DNA from 2 places in the Halioglobus sp. D3-4 genome. Region 1 is predicted to be linked to the other one. Evidence: predicted binding sites of a transcription regulator. Region 1 holds the regulator's gene; the other holds the start of a gene.
What was found. Region 1 encodes sigma-54, which starts transcription at its own class of promoters, with help from an activator protein. Its sites were predicted from a motif close to TGGCACANNNNTTGCNNT; they were not measured.
Positions count from the first base shown of each region.

Region 1 (4,216 bases):
CACCGCGTTGGTGATGGGCGATGCACTGGCTATCGCGCTGCTGGAGGCACGCGGCTTTACCGCAGATGATTTCGCGTTCTCTCACCCGGGGGGAACACTGGGCAGGCAACTCCTGCTGAAGGTGCAGGACGTGATGAAAACCGGCGACGATATACCGATGGTGACAGAGGAAATCAAACTGTCCGAAGCCCTGCTGGAGATCAGCAACAAACGTATGGGCATGACAACTGTGGTCAATAAAGACGGTACACTCGCGGGCGTGTTCACCGACGGCGACCTGCGTCGCGCCCTCGATACGCGCACCGACATCAACGAGACTTCGATAGGGCAGCTGATGAGTAAGGGCGCAAAAACGATTGAGGCCGACATGCTCGCGGCCGCAGCGATGCACATCATGGAAGAAAACGAAATCAGCTCGCTGGTTGTTCTCAATCAGGACGGCACACTCACCGGTGTTCTCCACTTAAAAGACCTGCTCCATGCGGGCATTGCCTGACACGGAACTACCGCTTGATGACGCCGTCTAAAGATTGCGAGACAATCGCCCACCGGTCGCCGGGCCAAGCGGCACCCATCCCATCCAATTTCCACCACAACGCTTTGCGGAGTGCACCCATGTCAAGACGCTGTCCAAAAACGCATACCAAATCGACGCAGTTCTTTGCCGGTTTACTGCTGCTGGTGACAGGGCTCTTTGCGGCCCTCACTGAGGCATTGCCCGAGGATCGCGACAAACCCATGCGCATTACCGCGGACAAGGCCGAGCGCGACGACGTCAACGGCGTCACTATTTACCGGGGAAATGTCATCGCGATCCAGGGTAGCCTGAAACTGGAATCCGAGAAACTCACCATCTATCTGGACGATGGGCAGGCAAGCAAGATTGTTGCCGAGGGGGCACCGGCAAAAATGCAGCAGAGACCGGAAGTGGACAAAGAGATGGTCTATGCCAGAGCCCGCATCATCACCTACTACAGACCCGAAGAGCGAGTACACCTACAGACTGACGGCTATGTTGAGCAGGATGGCTCTATCGTCAACGGCGATTCAATTGACTATTTTATTGAGCAACAGCTGACCAAGGCGATATCGGATCCAAAACGCAAAGACGACAGAGTGGTCGTCGTGCTTCCTCCCAGTGAACTAAAGGACGAGGACGATAGTGGCGCAACTGAGAGCGAATAATCTGGCCAAGGCCTACCGCGGACGGGAAGTTATTCACGACGTTTCCATCGAGATAGACAGCGGCCAGATCGTCGGCTTGCTGGGCCCTAACGGCGCGGGTAAAACTACCTGTTTCTACATGATCATTGGAATCATTCCGGCTGACCGCGGTTTAATCACCGTTGACGGTGAGGATATTACCAGTCTCACTATGCACGAACGCGCGCGTCGCGGCGTCGGTTATCTGCCCCAGGAGGCGTCGATATTTCGCAAGCTGACTGTCGGCGACAATATCATGGCTATCCTTGAAACGCGCTCGGACCTAAATAAAAAGCAGCGTCTGGCCCGGCGTGACGAACTGCTGGAAGAGTTCCATGTCCAGCACCTGCGGGACAGCCTTGGCCAGGCGCTGTCGGGTGGCGAACGACGACGTATCGAAATAGCCAGGGCATTGGCCACTGAGCCGGATTTTATTATGCTGGACGAACCTTTCGCCGGTGTAGACCCAATCTCAGTCACCGATATCAAACAGATCATTCTACACTTACGCGATCGCGGTATCGGAGTGTTGATAACCGACCACAACGTGCGGGACACACTGGATATCTGTGAAAAGGCCTATATCGTGGGCGAAGGTCAAATTATCGCCTCTGGAACAACCGAAGATGTACTGGGCAACGAACATGTGCGCCAGGTATACCTTGGCGATCAGTTCCGTATGTAACCCCTTCCCGGCGCGGTCGCGCAGGCCATAGCCACGAGTTTTCGACCACCTCACAAAACCAAGCAATTTTCACGCCAAGCGGTTGCCACCCGTTGGCCACGGGGGCTACACTGGCTGTGTAAGTCCCAACGGCCGGGATGATACCCGCGTGAGATAAACAATGCTCCGAGTCTTGAAATGAAGCAGTCACTCCAGTTAAAGCTGGGTCAACAACTTACGATGACGCCGCAGCTGCAGCAGGCGATTCGATTGTTGCAGCTGTCCACACTGGACCTCCAGCAGGAGATCCAGCAGGCACTGGATAGCAACCCGCTTCTGGAGATGTCTGAGGATGACCCCTACACTTCAGGTGATGACGCACCGGACAATACCGATGACGCTTCGCGCAGCAAGAACGACAAAAACGATGACAGTACCGAGGAAGCGCCTGACTGGAGCTCGAAGGAGGTAGACGGGGAGTCCTCCCTGTCTGATGATCTGCCTGTTGATGTGCAGTGGGATGATCTGCTGCCTTCAGCATCGGCGCCAGCATCACAGGGTGATGAGAACAACGATCATGATTTCTCTGCACAGAACTCGGCCAGTGAATCACTCCGTGAGCAACTGCTGTGGCAGCTTGGGCTGACCCGACTCTCCGATACAGACCGCCTTATAGCGCTTTCGATCATTGACGCTACGGATGCCAACGGTCGCCTCCTGAGCAGCCCTGAAGAAATTTACGAGAGCCTGGCCGATGACCTCGAGATAGATTTTGACGAGCTCATCGCCGTACTGCACCGGCTCCAACAGTTTGAGCCCTCCGGGGTCTGCGCTCGCGACCTGCAGGAATGCCTGCTGATACAGCTAAACCAGTTACCACCCACCACGCCCTGGCTTGATCAGGCGAAACTGATTGTCAGCCGCTACCTGAACCAGTTGGCAAGCAGCGATTTCGGCCAGATTCTCAGGCGCGCGCGAATTAGCGAGGACGAACTCAAACAGATACTGACGCTGATTCAGTCACTGGACCCCAACCCGGGCTACACTGCGGTACCCGAGGAGGTCGAGTACGTTGTCCCCGATGTCTTTGTCACCAAGAAGAATGGTCGCTGGCTGGTAGAACTCAACCCCGATATCGCACCAAAATTACGCATCAATACCGGCTACGCCAGTTTGATCAAACGCGCCGATAACAGCGCCGACAACACCTATTTACGTGATAACCTGCAGGAGGCGCGCTGGTTTCTGAAGAGCCTGCACAGCCGCAACGAAACCCTGATGAAGGTTGCCAGTAAAATCGTCGATCACCAGCGAAATTTTCTCGAGTATGGTACCGAAGCCATGAAACCACTGGTATTGCACGAAATTGCCGAGGCCGTTGAAATGCATGAATCCACAATCTCGCGAGCCACCACAAACAAATATATGCACACACCCAGAGGTGTCTTCGAACTCAAGTATTTCTTCTCAAGTCATGTAGGGACCACCAGTGGCGGAGAGTGCTCGTCCACCGCCATCAGGGCGCTGATTAAAAAACTTGTGGCCGCCGAAAACCCGCGTAAGCCATTGAGCGACAACAAAATTGCAGCGCTTCTGAAAGAACAGGGCATTGAAATTGCCAGGCGCACCATAGCCAAATACCGTGACGCTCTTTTTATACCACCATCCAACGAACGCAAACGTCTGGTCTAGAATCAAACTATCAGCAACCGGCCTCGCCGGCATTAGGCACCAATAGTCTCAAACCTGTAACAGGAGCAACCTATGCAACTCACCATCACTGGTCACCACCTGGAAATCACCACTCCCCTGAAGGACTATGTCGAAAGCAAGCTCGAGCGATTGCAACGCCACTTCGACCATATAACCGCTACCGATGTCATTCTTACGGTGGAAAAAAAGGTGCAGCGTGCGGAGGCCACTGTCCATATCGCCGGTGGCGACTTGTTTGCACACTCTGAATCAGAGGATATGTACGCAGCGATAGATGCCCTTTCAGACAAATTGGACCGCCAGCTGATCAAACACAAACAGAAGCACCGGGGGCACTAGACACGCGACAATGAATGCTCTCAGTCAAATACTGACCCCGGCACGCACCGTGTGCTGCGCACCGGGGATCAGTAAAAAGCGGTTATTTGAAACCATCGCGACCGTCGTCTGCGACGATCAGACCGCCCTGCCTTATGATCAGGTCCTGGATCACCTTATCTCTCGCGAGAAGTTGGGAAGCACTGGTCTCGGCCAGGGTATAGCCATCCCGCATTGCCGGGTGGGTGACTGCACTGAACCACTGGGTGCACTGCTTACGCTGGAAGAACCGATACCGTTCGACGCTCCGGATGATCT
Region 1 covers NZ_CM147907.1:2,672,310-2,676,525, forward strand. The annotation lists gene AC0L6S_RS11495 (KpsF/GutQ family sugar-phosphate isomerase) at 1-496, shown strand, start outside; gene lptA (lipopolysaccharide transport periplasmic protein LptA) at 616-1,185, shown strand; gene lptB (LPS export ABC transporter ATP-binding protein) at 1,163-1,888, shown strand; gene AC0L6S_RS11510 (RNA polymerase factor sigma-54) at 2,066-3,559, shown strand; gene hpf (ribosome hibernation-promoting factor, HPF/YfiA family) at 3,632-3,919, shown strand; gene ptsN (PTS IIA-like nitrogen regulatory protein PtsN) at 3,930-4,216, shown strand, end outside.

Region 2 (4,216 bases), 210 kb from region 1:
CAAGTTGACGCTGTTGCCTGGTCATGGGGCCGGCGGGAGGTGGCGCTGCGAAGTGCGGAATTACCATTACTCCAGAGAGAGGGCACAAATGCGACTGATGTGACTGTACGGCAGCCCGGATTCATCGTGCCACTGGTTGAATGCGTCCTGGACACGTTGCAGTTTTCGTTTGCTGACAGGGTTCTTGCCTACGTCCACGCCGCTGCGCTTGAGGCAGCGGATAACGTCCGCGGTAATGACAAAGGTGTCTTTGCCCATGTTACGCAGCATGCGCTGCCCGGTCATTCCACCGAGCCTACTGCCCTGATCTTTCATTACCAAAAATAGCCCGACCAGGTCCTGTTCGGGCCAGCGAGCGATGAACTTGCCGAAACTGCCGTATTTTTTGGTGATATCCAGTACGAACAACGCATTGGCCTGAATACTCAAGACTTTCTGGCGATTGCGGATGATTCTCGGGTTGGCGGCGAAGCGATCGATCTGTTCAGGGCTGAGCATCACAATTTTTTCCGGCGGAAAGCCGAAAAAAACATCTTCAAAGTCGTCCCATTTGTGATCTACCACGCGCCAGACAAACCCGGCCTGGAAGACGCAACGGGTCATCTGCGCCAGCCAGCGGTCGTCCTTGCTCCGGGACAGGGCTGTTGAGCTGCGCACGTCGGGCATCAAGGACTTAAGCGCCGTCGCGCCGCCATGACGCTCGCAGGCCCGTTGATGGATCTGGGAGAAGTGCTCCAACTATGTGCCGCTGTGGCTACCGTCGCACAGAGGTTGCGTGCCTGTGGCTTTGCAGCCGCAGAAAAACACCTTGGCGTCCTCCGTCGCATCGTACCGCACCGGGGAGAAGCCGGTATCTTTGTGTGAACCATCGCAGAATGGCTGGCTTTCGCTCAGCCCACAGGCGCACCAGAAATACGCATTGCCGGGTTTTACGAGAACCCCGAAAGGGGTGTCGGCGGCGCGTTTGGGTTGTTTCATAACAAGTCTCCTCCAGACTGGCGGTTGGCGGTATCATCCGCGTTGCAGGGCAGGCCCGCAAGGCGAGATAGTATCAAACGTTAGGTGGCGGCCACCAATCTGTCGATGTCAGTTGTCACGCCAGAATCCCCACTTTCTCCAACTACCGGAGCACACTCGTCGGTGTGGTGTTGGTATCCCAAAGTGATAGCTAGCTTAATTTAGCAATGCAGCGGTAAAAGTCGTCGGCGCGTATGATCTAACTTATTGAATTTAAAAGAGATAGATGTTTCGTTTGCCCGGCACCCTGCCTCTGGCATATTATTTGTTTCAAGTTTGCGTAATGTTCCGCAGTTTTGAGAATAAAAGGTTGCGTATGATTGGTATATATGCATAGGAATCTTGTGTTCTCAGGGTGGACTTGCAAATGCTCTGGCTAAAATAATAAATCGTTTCGGAGTGGGGTTTATGGCAGTTATCTTGGGACGGGTGAAGGCATTGTCGTCGAATGCACTCCGTTTGTTCAGACCAATAGTGGGTGGTGTAGTCACCTGCACTTTTTTACTCAGCCTGAGCGCTGCAGCACGGGCGTTGCCCGCCGCTGACGACTCGCAGGGCAACGCAATCGCCTGGAAGGCTGCCAGCAAGGATGTGCAAGGAGCTGCTGGTACCGAGCAGGAGTGGCGGTTTGACTGGGCCCGTCTGGAGGTGCCACTGCCCGGCACTGTGGCCTTGTTCAGCCTCGGGCTGGTCTGCCTCGTAGTTGGCCGGCGTCGCCGCAGTTGATCAAAGTCCGCTCGGTGGTACCACCCTATTGCAGGCTGGCGAGTCAAATTTTGGTATCCCTGGGAAGCGCATGATGCGCCAGTGTCAGGGTTTGACCTTGTAAGCAAGCAGCATATTTCCTGGAAGCTGCCCGAACATGGAATAGCCTGATTGCACATACAGCCAGCCATCTGCCAATACCTGACCACTGACATCGATTGCGCCACCGTGACCGGTAATGCCGTTGCTGGCAGTGAACGGCAGTGCGGTCTGTGTTTCCCAGACGACCTCGCCAGTGTCAATGTCATAGGCGCGCAGCTTGCCGTCGAGGCCGGCGCTGAATGCAAGCTCTGGCGTGGTGGTCGCAGCGGCGGACAAACCGTAGTAAAACGAACACTTGTACAGTTCCGACAACTCCGGTTTTTTACCGGAGCGCATACTCTCCAGACCTATCAAGGGCCGGTTCTCCTCGGCGATATCGCAACCGCGCTCAACTGGCTGCTGCCAGAGTAGTTCGCCACTGGACACATCCAGCGCATACAGGCCGGGTTGCGGCGTATAGCCCGGCCGGTCCCGCTCGGGATCGGCAACCGGCACTACCAGGTGCTGCCCGGATACTGCCATGCCCCAGTGAATACCACCATTGGTGGTGCCGAGACTGACGCGATTGCGCCACAGTACTTCACCACCGGGAGACTGGGTGTCTGGGTTGAGTGCAAATACCTCGCCCGATTTCTGCCCGGCCAGCAGAATATCCGAGCCTTCGCGGTTGCGGGTGATGATGACAGATGCTCCGAAATCGAAATCGCCGCCGGCGTTTTCCGGGCAATTGGCGCCGCCGTTGAGGCAAGCCGCGTTCCAGACGTCGCCGGTGGTTGCCTGAAAGCGCCACACTGTCTCGCCACTGTCCATATCCAGCGCGATTATCGCATCTGACGTATCCGTGGCGGGGTGGGTGAGGTTTTCCCCCGTACCGATATAGATACGATTGCGCTTGGCATCAATGGCGGGGGTTGTCCACACTGATGCGCCGGAGGGGCCGAGAAGGTCCTGTCCGGCAGCGTTTTGCCCCTGCAGGGTAGCATTCGGTGTCGCATGCCACTGCCAGAGTTGTTCACCATCGCTGGCGTCCAGTGCGATAACGCCGCCGTGTGATGTGCAACAGACATGAGCGGGGCTACCCGCGGCTGCTACTTCGAAAGAAGAGATCGGCACGAACAGGCGGTTGTCGTGGTAGCTGATCGAGCCGGAGATCACCGACGTGTTAAACAACCGGGCTGAGTGCTGCCATACTACCTCTAGTGTTTGTGGGTGCATTGCGAACACGGTAGCGAGTGAGTCGGCAAAGATTAGTAGCTTGCTGCCATCTTCAAGTGTCGCGACAGTTATCGCGGAGCGGATACCACTGAACACTTTGGTATGATATTTGATACAGCCGCTGGTGCGGTCTATGGCATAGAGTTGTCCTGTTTTGTCACCGAAGTACATGGTGTCACCGATAATGGCCGGTTGTGAGCGCATGTCCGTGACGCGCGGGAAAGCCAGGCTCCAAGCCAGTTCCAGCGTGCCGACATTGCTGCGGTCGATGCCTGCTGCATCACGGCTCATGAAACGCCTGTTGTCAGTGCCCAGCCCCCAGTTTTCGACGTACTCTTTACCAGGACTGATGTCGGGCGTATCGCAGCGGTTCTGGTCTATCCAGTCACTGGCGTCCGGCGCGCTGCCGGCCAGATAGGTGGCTATCAGGAAACGCTCTTGCTGAAGTAATCCGGCGGCCATCGGTTGCATCTTGCCGAACTCCATGGCCACCAGAATACTCTCTTTGGAAAACCCCGACAGGGCCTCCCGTGTCGGCGCGTGCATTGCGGGGTTGTCGTGACAGGAGGCACAGTGTTTGTCGAACAGTTTCTCACCGAGGAACTCCAGTGGCAGTTTGTCTGCGTGACGTATGACAAACGCCTCCAGCGACTTGCCGGGAGAGTCCATCAGCAGCACGGCGGAGCCCGCTATTAGCGCGATAGCCAGTATCGCAAGCAGAAGTCGAGTGACAAATAATTTCATCGCAAAGTCTCCACCTGACAGTGTCAGCGGCAGTTTGTCTTCAGCAATAGCCGCTTGAACACTATCGCGTTATGATCGCATTCGTCACGTTCCGGCTCTTCGGCCAGTTCCACGTCGGGAAAACGCTTGAACAGTTCGGTCATGCTCAGGTAAAGCTGGCGTTTGGCGAGCGCAGCGCCGATACAGAAACGCGGCCCATAGCCGAATGTTGCGTCCGGCTCGAACACGCGCTCCACATCAAACTGCTCGGGGCGATCGAAGTAGTCCGGGTTGTGGTCTTTCAGATGCGGCATCATCAGCACCATGACACCCTTACGCAATTGTTCGCCCATAAACTCCATGTCTCGGGGTGCGTAGCGTGCGAAACCCATTTTAGAGGAAATGCCCCAGCGGCTGATCTCATTGAAGGCGTTTGAAAAGCTGTCAGGGGTGG
Region 2 covers NZ_CM147907.1:2,880,191-2,884,406, reverse strand. The annotation lists gene AC0L6S_RS12370 (DNA-3-methyladenine glycosylase I) at 67-666, opposite strand; gene AC0L6S_RS12365 (CDGSH iron-sulfur domain-containing protein) at 739-978, opposite strand; gene AC0L6S_RS12360 (PEP-CTERM sorting domain-containing protein) at 1,426-1,743, shown strand; gene AC0L6S_RS12355 (outer membrane protein assembly factor BamB family protein) at 1,828-3,783, opposite strand; gene AC0L6S_RS12350 (cytochrome P450) at 3,807-4,216, opposite strand, start outside.
Region 2: a site for sigma-54 is predicted at 1,272-1,289, ahead of AC0L6S_RS12360 (PEP-CTERM sorting domain-containing protein). Genes of this name have one in related genera too.